DNA from 2 places in the Azospira sp. MPR-LB4 genome. Region 1 is predicted to be linked to the other one. Evidence: predicted binding sites of a transcription regulator. Region 1 holds the regulator's gene; the other holds the start of a gene.
What was found. Region 1 encodes FliA, which starts transcription of late flagellar genes. Its sites were predicted from a motif close to CTAAAGTTNNNNNNNNNNNNGCCGNTA; they were not measured.
Positions count from the first base shown of each region.

Region 2: a site for FliA is predicted at 3,789-3,815, ahead of AC3QLZ_RS01425 (DUF5610 domain-containing protein). Genes of this name have one in related genera too.

Region 1 covers NZ_CM179521.1:3,295,782-3,302,259, reverse strand. Annotated here, with positions in the region: gene flgA (flagellar basal body P-ring formation chaperone FlgA) at 1-230, shown strand, start outside; gene flgM (flagellar biosynthesis anti-sigma factor FlgM) at 339-629, shown strand; gene AC3QLZ_RS15495 (flagella synthesis protein FlgN) at 667-1,134, shown strand; gene motD (flagellar motor protein MotD) at 1,210-2,061, opposite strand; gene AC3QLZ_RS15485 (flagellar motor protein) at 2,066-2,806, opposite strand; gene AC3QLZ_RS15480 (RNA polymerase sigma factor FliA) at 2,799-3,539, opposite strand; gene AC3QLZ_RS15475 (MinD/ParA family ATP-binding protein) at 3,552-4,442, opposite strand; gene flhF (flagellar biosynthesis GTPase FlhF) at 4,435-5,814, opposite strand; gene flhA (flagellar biosynthesis protein FlhA) at 5,811-6,478, opposite strand, start outside.
Region 2 covers NZ_CM179521.1:303,958-310,435, forward strand. Annotated here, with positions in the region: gene AC3QLZ_RS01415 (PAS domain S-box protein) at 1-1,624, shown strand, start outside; gene radA (DNA repair protein RadA) at 1,658-3,031, shown strand; gene AC3QLZ_RS01425 (DUF5610 domain-containing protein) at 3,134-3,739, opposite strand; gene AC3QLZ_RS01430 (ABC transporter permease) at 3,908-6,409, shown strand.

The sequences.
Region 1 (6,478 bases):
CCATTTCCGCCGGCCAACCTTTGCGGGCCGAGATGCTGATGGCGCCGCTGGTCGTTCAACAGGGTCAAACCGTAAAGATCATGTCCCGTGGCTCTGGCTTTTCCGTAACCAGCGAAGGGCGCGCCATGAACAACGCAGCCGAAGGTCAGATCGCCCAGGCACGCCTGGCCAACGGACAAACGGTGAGCGGCATTGCCCGGCCCGGCGGCATCATTGAGATCGGCCATTAGCCGCAGCCGGACAAGATTCAATGCCATCAGCCACACCAAAAAAACGCTAAAGTTTCTGCAGGTTTGTGCCGTTAAATCCAGCAAGATGAAAGCCTGAAAGGGTTCGCCGTGAAAATTGAATCGTCTCTCGCGCCCGCCGGCACCCCCGGGGTTGATACGCAGAAGCGCACGACCAAGCCACAGACCAAGACCGAAGCCAGTTCCGGGGATGTGCAATTGAGTTTCGCCGGACGGCTGCAGTCCCTGGAAGAGCAGGGCAACGCTCCGGTGGACAATGCCAAGGTAGCCGCTATCAAGCAGGCCATTGCAGAAGGGCGCTTTTCCATCAACGCCGACGCCATTGCGGACCGCCTGATTAATTCGGCACAAGAATTGCTGAGGAAGCAGGACCAATCCTGATCCGGCGCCCGCCCTCCTCCCTATGAATCAAGCGACGATGACCCTCAAATCCCTGTTGGAAGGCGAACTTGCCCAGATGGGGGATTTCATCAAGCTGCTGAAGGAAGAGCAAGGCGCCTTGACTGCCGGGGATACCGAAGCCCTGGAGGCCCTCAGCGCCACCAAGGTTGCTTTGGTGCAAACCTTGAATCGTAGCGGGGAAGCCCGTAACGTCGTGCTCAGAAGTGCGGGTCTGGAAAACGACCGCCCGGGCGTAGAGGCCTGGATTCGGGGCAACCCGAAGGATTTCGCCGTTCAGCAATTGTGGAACAGCCTCAAAGTCGCCGTGGTGGAAGCCAGGGAACTCAACCTGCTGAATGGAAAGCTGATTGCCATGCGCCTGCAGCACAACCAGCAGACCCTGAGCGCTTTGCTGTCCACCTCCGCCACTCCCCAGAGCAATCTCTACGGCCCCGACGGTCAACCGACCCAACTAAGTGGCCGGCGCATCATCGACGCCGCCTGAACCTCCGGTTCCGGGCTCCCCGTTCCCGGAGCCCCCCCCTGCCCTCCCGTTTTACTTTACTACTCCAAGGCCCCTCTATCTGGCAGGAGTCGCGATGCCCGCTGGCGAAGCAGGAGGAACACCGGCCGGCGGCGCCATGGGCGCCTGAGGAGTCGGAGCGACCACGGCAGGTTTTTCCGGCAGCATGGAATCAATCAGGATGCTGACCCGCCGGTTCCGGGCCCGCCCTTCCACCGTCTCATTCATCTCGACCGGCCGGGTTTCGCCGTAACCGATGGCTGTCAGATGGGTAGGAGCGACTCCGGCATCGACAAACAACCGCAGCACCGTGGTGGCCCGCACCGCGGACAACTCCCAGTTAGACGGGAATTGGGCGGTCCGGATGGGGATGTTGTCGGTATGTCCTTCGATGGTGATGGGGAAATCGGTCGGCGCCAGTACCTCACCGACCGCCCGCATGGCCCGGATGGAGGTCTGTTCCAGCTGGGCCTGACCTGGGGCGAAGAGAATGCTGTCGTTGATTTCGATAGTGACGCCACGGGCCGTTTCCAGCACCCTGACCTTGCCCTGCTGCACCAGGGGCGCCAGGACGGCAAAAATGTCCTTGGCCACATTGCGCATCTTGTCCCGTTGCTGCTGTTTGGCCTCGACGACCTTGGGATCCTCCTTCACCACGATCTGCTTGACCACACTGTCCGGCGTCCGCTTGGGCACGACCGTGATGGCGCCCCCATCGACGATGGAGGGGTTCTTGAAGGCAGTGATCAGGGAATCCGATAGCACCCGGTACTTGCCCTCGTTCACCGACGAGATGGCGTACATCACCACGAAGAAGGCAAACAGCAGGGTAATGAAGTCGGCGTAGGAAACGAGCCAGCGCTCCAGATTCTCATGCTCGTCCGCGTGCTTTTTATTGCGGCGTCCCATGGGATCAGCTCACGTAACCCTGGAGGCGGCTCTCGATGATGCGCGGGTTGTCGCCGTTGGCGATGCCGACCAGGCCATCCACCAGCATTTCCCGCAGGGTCACCAGGCGGGCAATATGAGCCTTCAGTTTGGTGGACATGGGAATCAGCACCAGGTTGGCCATGCCGACGCCGTAAATGGTGGCCACGAAGGCGACGGCGATACCGGCCCCCAACTTGGAGGGATCGGACAGGTTCTCCATCACGTGGATCAGACCCATCACCGCGCCGATAATGCCGATGGTGGGAGAGAAACCGCCGGCGGATTCCCAGAACTTGGCACCGGCCTTCAGTTCCTCTTCATAGGTGCCGATTTCCACCTCCAGCACCTCCCGCAGACGTTCCGGCTCCGCACCGTCCACCAGCAGTTGCAACCCTTTCTGGATAAACGGATCGCGCAACTGGGCGATGAATCCCTCCAGGGCCAGCAGGCCCTCGCGCCGGGAGACATGACTCCAGTCGGAAATGCTGTTGATCATCCAGGCGTGATTGACCGCCGGCGGCACCCACACCCACTTGAGCATCTTGAAAGCCCGGACCACGGTGGATACGGGACTCTGCAGCAGGACGGCACCGAAGGTCCCCCCCAGCACGATCATGGCGGCGGTGGGCTGCAGCAGGGAGCCGAGGTGCCCGCCTTCGAGAATCTGCCCCCCGATGATGGCACCAAGCCCCAGGAGCAAACCGATAATGCTTATGCTATCCATGGCGTTTTTTCTTCTTTCCTGAAGTCTCACCCAGAACCTTGGCCCGCAAGCGGGCGATGGCCTGACTATGCAGCTGACAGACGCGGGACTCGGTCACCCCCATGACTTCGCCGATTTCCCGCAGATTGAGGTCCTGCTCATAGTAGAGGGCCATCATCAATTTTTCCCGTTCCGGCAACTCGCCGATGGAAGCCACCAGGGTCTGCCGCAGGCTCTGCTCCTCGAGCAGGCGCAGGGGATCGGCATCGTGATCCGTCAGGTGGCGCTCCAGGAAGCCCTCCTCGCCCTCTTCGGTGAAGTCCTCGAAATAGAGCAGTTGGTGGCCCCGGGCTTCGCCCAGCATTTTCTGGTAATCGGCCAGGGACATGTCCATGGCTTCGGCCAACTCTTTTTCCGTGGGAACACGGCCGTGCTCCTGTTCGAGTTGGGTGATGGCTTGTTCGATGCGGCGCAGGTCCCGGCGCAATCCCCGGGGCAGCCAGTCGTTCTCCCGCAGGCCATCCAGCATGGCCCCCCGGATGCGCTGCGCCGCGTAGGTCTCGAACTGGGCGCCGTGCCCGGTCTCGAACCGGTTCATGGCATCCAGCAGACCGATCATCCCGTTCTGCACCAAATCCTCCACCTGCACACTGGACGGCAGGCGTGCCATCAGGTGGTAAGCGATGCGCTTGACGAGAGGAGCGAAGCGCTGGACGAGCTGTTCCTTGTCGAGCTGACCAGCGGCGTTATACATATGTCGGTTGGGCTATCCGGCGTGGATAGGGCTCGGCGTAATGCGTTGGCTCAAGTGTAGCAGCTGTTGCACGAATTGTTCGAGTCCGCCCCCTTCCCTACCCGACTGGGGCCAGTGCAGCATGTCGGCCGCCAGGCCGCGCAGGCTGCGGGCCGCCGGACTGTCCGGGAACGCCGTGACCACGGGCTGGGCGAGTCGGGACGACTGGCGCAGGGCATCGTCCAGGGGGATGCAGCCGCTGTAGTCCAGGCTGACGTGCAGGCGCTGGCTGGCAACCTGGGCGATGTTGTCGAAAATCGCTTCCGCATCGGCGGCGGCCTTGACCTTGTTCACCAGGATGCGGAAGTCGCGCCGGGCGTAGCCGGTGCTCATTTTCTTGATCAGGGCATAGGCCTCGGTGATGGCGGAGCCGGTGGCAGAGAGCACGATCACCGTTTCCTGGGCCGCCAGGCCAAGAGGCGAGAAACCCAGGGGATGATCCACCGCCGTATCCACCAGGATGACGTCGGCCGGATGCTCCATCTCCGCCAGGCCTTCCACCAGGGCCTGCTTCTGGGCCAGGGAAAAACGGGAAAGCTTCTTCACGGCCCGGGCCGCCGGCAGCAGGCGCACGCCGGCACCAGCGGCGAGCAGCACCTCTTCCAGGGGCTTTTCCCGGTTCACCACATGCACCAGGTCATAACGGGCCGGCACGCCGAACAGGGCGGCCTGGTTATCGGCGCCGGTATTCTCGTCCAGGATCAGGACTTCCTTGCCCTGGCGCGCCAGGGCGGCCGCCAGGTTGGCCACGGCCACGCTTTTGCCGACGCCTTCGCAGCCGGCGGCAAAACTCACCACCCGCAGTTGCTCGCGCCCGAACAGGCGGCGCAAGCCGGCCGCCTGGTCACCCCGGAATTCAGCCACGACGGCCTCCATAGGTGCCGGTCAGGCCCGCATTGGCCATCATCAGGGCCGGCTCGACGCCGGCATAGCGATGGGGAGAGGTTTCCGGCAGGTCCTTGAAGGCCCGGTGCAGCAGATAGGCCCGGTTAGGCAGGTGCAGATCTTCAGGCACGCGCTGGCCGTTGGAGACGTAGTGCAGCTTGAGGCCGTGGCGCATGATGGCATCCAGGGGCGTCGCCAGGCTGGCAGCTTCGTCCACCTTGGTCAGGATGCAGCCGGCCAGGTCTTCGCCCTGGTAGGCGGATATCACATCATCCAAAGTATCGCCGCGGCTGGTGGCCGACAGGCAGAGCAGGCGGCGCACGTCGCCGTTGGCGCCCATCAGCATGGAAATCTGCTCGGCCACCAGGCGGTCCTTCTGGCTCATGCCCATGGTGTCGATCAGCACCATGTGCTTGTGGGACAGTTCTTCCAGGGTATTGCGCAGATCGCCCACGTCCCGCACCAGATGCACGGAAACGCCGAGGATGCGGCCATAGATACGCAACTGCTCGTGAGCGCCGATCCGGTAGCCGTCGGTGGTGACCAGAGCCAGCTTGTCGGCACCGTGGCGCACCACGCAACGGGCGGCCAGCTTGGCGGTGGTGGTGGTCTTGCCGACCCCGGTGGGACCCACCAGGGCGTACACGCCGCCCCGGTCGATGATGTCGTTGTCGTTGCCGATGGTCAGCAGGGAACGGTCGGCGGCACCCTTGATCCAGGCCTGGGCCTGGGAGGCATCCAGTTCGGCAGGCAGTTCGGCCAGCAGTTCGCGGGAAAACTGGGGGGAGAAGCCGGCATCCAGCATCTGGCGCAGCATGTCCGTCTTCACCGGCTCCATGCGGGCGGTCTCGCCCCAGGCGAAACCGGCCATGTGCTGCTCGACGATTTTGCGCAGGGCGCGGATCTCTTCCATCATGACCGCAGCCGGGATTTCCTCTTCCTCGCGCACCGCACGGGTAGCGCCGGAGCGGGCGGCCATCTCGGGACGGGGCGCCAGACGCTGAGCCGGGCGGGCGACGGCCGGGATGGGGCCACTGGCGGGGTTTGCAGCGGCACCACGCTGGGAAGGCTGCATTTCTGCGGCTCGGGGAGCAGGGGCAGGCCGGGCCGGCGCCGCAGCTGGTGCAGGGCGGGAGGCGCTGGAGAGGCTGACCTTGTAGTCCTCCACCGCCACCTCGTCCCGGGAGGGGCCGGGCACGATCATGGCCATGTCGCGGGAAGCGACCGCCATGATTTCCACGCCGCCGGGAACGCCCCGGTTGGAGAGGATGATGGCGTCGGGACCCAAGGTCTCTTTGACCTTACGCAGGGCTTCCCGGGCATTTACGGCGATGAATTTTTTGACGTTCATGATCTACCCCCGATGAGCGAGGTGACTTTGATGATTTTGGATTCGGGAACTTCACTGTGGGCGATCACCTTGAGCTGGCTCACGGTGCGCCGCAGGAAGCGGGAAAGAAGGGTACGGATGCTGGCCGGCACCAGCAGCACCGCGGGCAGGCCCAGCTCTTCCTGACGCTGGGCGGCGGCGGCGGTCTCGCGCATCAGGGTATCGGCCAGGCCGGGCTCCAGGCTGCCTTCGCCGGAACCGGCAACGGCCTGGACCAGGATGCGTTCCAGTTGGGGGTCCAGGGACATCACCTGCATGTCGGCGGTGCCGGGATAGAGTTGCTGGATGATGCTGCGGCCCAGGGCAACGCGCACGGTGGAGGTCAGGGCCTCCGGATCTGCATTGCGGGGCGCGTGGTCGGCAAGGGTTTCGATGATGGTGCGCATGTCGCGGATATGCACACCCTCTTCCAGCAGGTTCTGCAGCACCTTTTGCAGCGTTCCCAGAGGAATGACCTTGGGCACCAGATCCTCGGCCAGCTTGGGCATTTCCTTGGCCAGATGGTCCAGCAGCTGCTGAGTTTCCTGGCGCCCCAGGAGTTCGGCGGCATGGGACAGGATCAGGTGGTTGAGGTGGGTGGCGACCACGGTGGAGGCATCCACCACGGTGTAGCCGTAGGACTGGG
Region 2 (6,478 bases), 740 kb from region 1:
ACTGATGGAGGAGGCGCCTTTCCCGGTGGCGGTGACCCGTCCCGAAGCCGACGGCGAACTGCTCTACATCAACCGCTGCGCCGAGGAGTACTACGGCGTCTCCCGTCACGACGTCGTCGGCCGGCCGGCCCAGGGCTTCTGGCGCAACCCGGAACAGCGCCAGCAGATGGTGGACGAGCTGCACCGCCGCGGCGGCCGCTGGCTGGGCTTCGAGGTGCAACTGCAGGGACTGGAGGGCAAGCCGGTGTGGGTGCTGATGTCGGCTGCCTGCATCGACTTCGAGGGGCGGGAGGCCATCGTCCTCTCCTTCCACGACATCACCCAGCGCAAGCGCACGGAGATGGCCCTGGGCCAGAGCGAGCAGCGTTTCCGCACACTGGCCGAGTCGGCTTACGACGTCATCTGGACCATGGACCTCAACGGCCGCTTCACCTACATCAGCCCGTCGGTGGAACGGCTGCGGGGCTACACCCCGGAGGAGGTGCTGCAACAGTCCATGGCCGAGGCCCTGACGCCGGATTCCATGTCCCAGGCGGCGGAGGGCTTCGCTTACCTGCTGCGCACCGGCCAGGTGCTGAAGCACCACTGGGAGTTGGAACAGCCCTGCAAGGACGGCTCCACCGTATGGACCGACGCCATCGTCAATGTGCTGCGGGACGACGAGGGGCACCTCACCGGCCTGCTCGGCATCACCCGGGACATCACCGCCGAGCGCAAACTGCGCCAGGAACTGCAGTCCCGCAGCGTGGCCGTGGATGCGGCGGCGGAGGGGGTCATCATCACCGACGCCAACGGCGTGGTGGAATACGCCAACCCGGCCTTCTGCGACATGACCGGCTACAGCCTGGAGGAGGTCCTCGGCCAGCGCACTTCCCGCTTCAAGAGCGGCGTGCATGATGCGGATTTCTACCGCCAGCTGTGGGGCACCATCACCTCGGGCAACCCCTGGCGCGGCGAGGTGGTGAACCGGCGCAAGGACGGCATGCTCTACCACGAGCTGCTCACCATCGCCCCGGTGAAGAACGAGCAGGGCGCCGTGGTGCGCTACGTCGCCATCAAGCACGACATTTCCGAACGCAAGCGCATCGAGCAGCGCCTGGAACACCTGGCCCACTTCGACCTGCTCACCGACCTGCCCAACCGCACCCTGTTCTTCGACCGCCTGCAGCAGGCCTTCTTCCGCGCCCAGCGCTACCAGGAAGGCCTGGCGGTGCTGGTGCTGGATCTGGACGGCTTCAAGGCGGTGAACGACAGCCAGGGCCACCAGGCCGGCGACCTGCTGCTGGCGGCCTTCGCCTACCGCCTTAAACAGACCCTGCGCCAGTCCGACACGGCGGCGCGCATGGGCGGCGACGAATTCACCGTGCTGCTGCACGGGGTGCGCCAGGACGAGGATGCGGTGACTGCCGCCAACAAGGTGCTGGAGGCCCTGGTGCAGCCCTTCGACATCCTGGGCCAGCGCTGCCAGGTCAGCGCCAGCATCGGCGTGGCCCTGTTCCACCAGGCCTACGCCAGCCCCGACATGCTGGTGCAGGCCGCCGACGGCGCCATGTACGAGGCCAAGCGGGCCGGCAAGAACCGCTGGGTGCTGGCCCGGCCGCCCCAGCCGGCCCCGGAATCCTGATCGCCGCCGCCCTGGTGTATCCTCCCGCCCATCATGGCGAAGACGAAAAGCATCTATACCTGCACCGAATGCGGTGCCCAGTCCCCCAAATGGCAGGGCCAGTGTTCCGCCTGCAATGCCTGGAACACCCTGGTGGAAACCGTGGCCGAGGCCGGCGGCAAGGGCAGCGGCCACCGTTTCGAATCCCTGGCCCCCGGCACGCCCAGGCTGCAGGCCCTCTCCGAGATCGAGACCCGGGAAGCGGCGCGCCTGCCCACGGGGCTGTCCGAATTCGACCGGGCCCTGGGCGGCGGCCTGGTGGCCGGCGGCGTGGTGCTCATCGGCGGCGACCCGGGCATCGGCAAGAGCACCCTGCTGCTGCAGGCCCTGGCCGCCCTGGCGCCCCAGCACAAGGTGCTCTACGTCAGCGGCGAAGAGTCGGGGCAGCAGGTGGCCCTGCGGGCCCGGCGCCTGCAGCTGGACGTGGAGCGCCTGCCCCTGCTGGCGGAAATCAACCTGGAACGCATCCTCGGCGTGGTGCAGACGGAAAAGCCCCAGGTGGCGGTGATCGACTCCATCCAGACCCTGTGGTCCGACCAGCTCACCTCGGCCCCCGGCTCCGTGGCCCAGGTGCGCGAATGCGCCGCCCAGCTGACCCGGCTGGCCAAGCAGACCGGCGTCACCGTGATCCTGGTGGGCCACGTGACCAAGGAAGGGGCCCTGGCCGGGCCCCGGGTGCTGGAACACATCGTGGACACGGTGCTGTATTTCGAAGGCGACACCCATTCCTCCTTCCGCCTCATCCGGGCGGTGAAGAACCGCTACGGCGCGGTCAATGAACTGGGCGTCTTCGGCATGACCGACAAGGGGCTCAAGGGCGTCTCCAACCCTTCGGCCCTGTTTCTTTCCCAGCACGGCCAGGAGGTGGCCGGCTCCTGCGTCCTGGTGACCCAGGAAGGCACCCGGCCCCTGCTGGTGGAAATCCAGGCCCTGGTGGATACCACCATGGGCGGCAGCCCGCGGCGCCTTTCCGTCGGCCTGGAGCAGAACCGGCTGGCCATGCTGCTGGCGGTGCTGCACCGCCACGCCGGCATCGGCTGTTTCGACCAGGACGTCTTCGTCAATGCGGTGGGCGGGGTCAAGATCAGCGAACCGGCAGCGGATCTGCCGGTGCTGCTGGCCATCATTTCCTCCCTGAAGAACCGGCCCCTGCCGGAAAAGCTGGTGGTCTTCGGCGAAGTGGGCCTGGCCGGCGAGATCCGCCCGGCGCCCCGGGGCCAGGAACGACTCAAGGAAGCGGCCAAGCTGGGCTTCACCCGGGCCCTGGTACCCGAGGCCAACAAGCCGCGCCAGCCCCTTCCCGGGCTGGAAGTGGTGGCGGTGAGCCGCATCGAACAGGCGGTGGAGCGGCTGCGGGACTGGGAGTAGGGCGGGCCCAGGGTGCTGGGGTACGGCGCCCGCTGACGCTACAAAGAAAACGGCGGCCAGGGGCCGCCGTTTTGCATGGGGAGGGCGGCGTGGCCGCCGGGTTCAGGCTGTGGCGCTGGGCGTGGTTACCGTCGCTGCCGGGGTTTCTTCCTTCGGCTTGCGCAACTGGGCGAGGAAGTCGTCCATGCCCTTCTGCACCAGCTGGTAGGTCTTGTTGATACCGGCTTCCACCTCGCCGTTGAGAACGTTGAGGCCCTTGAGGATGTCCTTGGCTTCGTTGAAACCCTTCTCAAAGCCGCTGCGGATCACGTCCACGAAGTCGGATGCCACCTGTTCCGGATCGTCGTCGGGCCGCTTGGCGGCATAGGCGGCGTAAAGACCGGTGGTGAAGGAGAGGATGCGGGCGGCGGTGGCCTCCGGCGAGTTGTCCTGGCTGGCGGCCTTCTGCAGCGCGTCGGGGCCCTCGGAAATGCCCAGCACCTCGTTGATGCGGTCGATGGCGGTGCGGAAGAGCAGGGCCTGGGAGTCGTTGCCGGCCTGGATCGAAACCTGCAGGGCGGATTCCAGAATGCCGACCTTGAACTGCTTGGTGGCCGTATCGACCTTCAACGCCCGATGCTCTTCCTGGGGATAAACACGGGAATTGCCGCTGTTGGCGCTGGCAGTCTGCTGGCTGGGCCCCTGGGGGGCGGCGATGTCGTTGGGCATGATAGTCTCCGAAATATATTGGCGGTCGCATTTCTCGCTCTATCTGCCATTACGTCATTTTTTTCAATGACTTGAACGTTTCTTTACCTTTTTTTGTAGATTCAAGCCTGGCGCGGCTCTCCGTGGGGTTGTCCGGTGCCGTTGCGTCTCGTTTCGCCGGAGTTGTCCATGTTTTCACTCGCATTCCGCCTCCTGCGCCGGGATTTCTCGGCCGGTGAATTGCGCCTGCTGGCCCTGGCCCTGGTGGTGGCGGTGGCCAGCATCAGTTCCGTCGGATTTTTCACCGACCGGGTGCGCCAGGCCCTGGAGCGGGAGTCCCGCCAGCTGCTGGGGGCGGACCTGCTGCTGACCTCCGACCATCCCCTGGCCCCGGAATTTGCCGCCGAGGCGGCGCGGCGGGGCCTGCAGATGGCCCAGACCCAGGTTTTCCCGAGCATGGTGACGGGGGAGGAGGGGGCCCAGCTGGCAGATATCAAGGCCGTCTCCAGCGACTATCCCCTGCGGGGCAAGCTGCGCCTGGCTCCTGGCCTGGGGGCGCCCGACAGCGAGATCCAGGGCGGGCCCCAGGCCGGCACGGTATGGCTGGACGAGCGCCTCGCCACCCAGTTCGGCAGCGGGCCGGGGCAGAGCCTCAACCTGGGCCAGGCCCGCTTCACCGTGGCCGGGGTGCTGACCCTGGAGCCGGACCGGGGCGTCAATTTCTTCAGCGTCGCCCCCCGCCTGATGATGAACCTGGCCGATCTGCCCGCCACCCGGCTGATCCAGCCTGGCAGCCGGGTCGCCTACCGCCTGCTGCTGGCCGGCCCGGACCGGGCGGTGGCCGACTACCGCCGCTGGGCCGAGCCCCGCCTGACCCGGGGCGAGCGGGTGGAGGACGCCAGCAATGCCCGCCCGGAAATCCGCACCGCGGTGGACCGGGCCCAGCAGTTCCTCGGCCTTTCCGCCCTGCTGGCCGTGGTGCTGGCCGCCGCCGGGGTGGCCCTGGCCATCCGTCGCTACCTGCAGCGTCATCTCGATCCCTGCGCCGTGATGCGCTGCCTGGGGGCGCCCCAGGGCCAGGTGCTGGGGCTGTACCTGGGCCAGTTCCTCATTCTCGGCCTGGCCGCTTCGGCAGTGGGGCTGGCCATCGGCTTCGGCGCCCATTTCGTTCTCCACGCCTGGCTGGCCAACCTGCTGGCCGCGCCCCTGCCGGCACCCAGCCTGTGGCCCGCCCTGCAGGGGCTGGTGGCCGGACTGGTGCTGCTCTTCGGCTTCGCCCTGCCGCCCCTCCTGCAACTGCGCAAGGTGCCCACCCTGCGGGTGCTGCGGCGGGAACTGGGGGAGCCGGACGCCTCCATCCTCGCCACCTACGGCATTGGCCTGGCGGCCCTGGCCGGCCTGCTTTTCTGGGCCGCCGGCGAGCCCAAGCTGGGGGCCTACGCCGCCGGCGGCTTCACCGCCGCCCTGGGCCTCACCGCCCTGATCGCCCGTCTGGCCCTGGCCCTGCTCAAGCCCCTGCGCCGGGTCGGGCCGGCGGTGGGCTTTGGCTGGCGCTACGGCTTGGCCGGCCTGGAGCGACGCTCCCTGTCCAGCGTGGCCCAGATCGTCGCCCTGTCCCTGGGCCTGATGGCCCTGCTGCTGCTCACCGTTACCCGGGGCGACCTGATGCAGGCCTGGCGCCAGGCCTCGCCGCCGGACGCGCCCAACCGCTTCGTCATCAACATCCAGCCCGAGCAGCGCCAGGAAGTGGGGGAAGCCCTGGGGCGCATGGGCATCCGCGCTGAACTCCTGCCCATGGTGCGGGGCCGCCTCACCGGCATCGACGGCCGCCCCGCGACCCCGGCTGACTATGAGGACGACCGGGCCAAGCGCCTGGTGGAGCGGGAATTCAACCTTTCCTGGGCCGCCGACCTGCCTCCCGGCAACAGCATCACCCAGGGCCGCTGGTTCGCCCCCGGCGAACAGGGGAAGGATGGCAAAGGCAGCGCCTCGGTGGAAAAGGGCCTGGCCGAAACCCTGGGCGTGAAGGTGGGAGACGAGCTGACCTTTACCGTGGCCGGCGAACCGGTGCAACTCACCGTCACCAGCCTGCGCAAGCTCAACTGGGATTCCATGCGGGTCAATTTCTTCGTCCTGGCTCCGCCCGGCGTGCTGGAACCGTACCCGGCCAGCTATATCACCAGCTTCCACCTGCCCGACGATGCCGCCAACCGGGTGGGGGAACTGGTCAAGCGCTTCCCCAACCTGACGGTGGTGGACGTGGCGGCCATCGTGCGCCAGCTGCAATCGGTGCTGGATCAGGTCTCCCGGGCCGTGCAGTTCGTCTTCCTGTTCACCCTGGCTGCCGGCGTCATCGTCCTCTACGGCGCCCTGGCCGCCTCCCACGACGAGCGGCGCTACGAACTCTCGGTGCTGCGCGCCCTGGGCGCCGGTCGCCAGCAACTGCGGGGCGCCCTCCTGGCCGAATTCGCCGCCGTCGGCGCTCTGTCGGGCCTGATCGCCGCCGCCGGCAGCCAGGGCGTCGGCTGGCTCCTGGCCGCCAAAGTCTTCAATCTGGAGTATCAGTTTGCGCCGTGGGTCTTCCCGGCGGCCATCGTCGGCGCTGCTTTGGCCGTGACCCTGGCCGGCTGGCTCGCAGCCTCCCGCCTGCTGCGGGTGCCGCCGATGGATGCTTTGAGGGCAGGGGGATGAGGTGGCTTGGGGAGTACGCTGGGTATGACGTATGATTGTTCGTCAGGGATGTCCGGTTTGTAGGCGGGG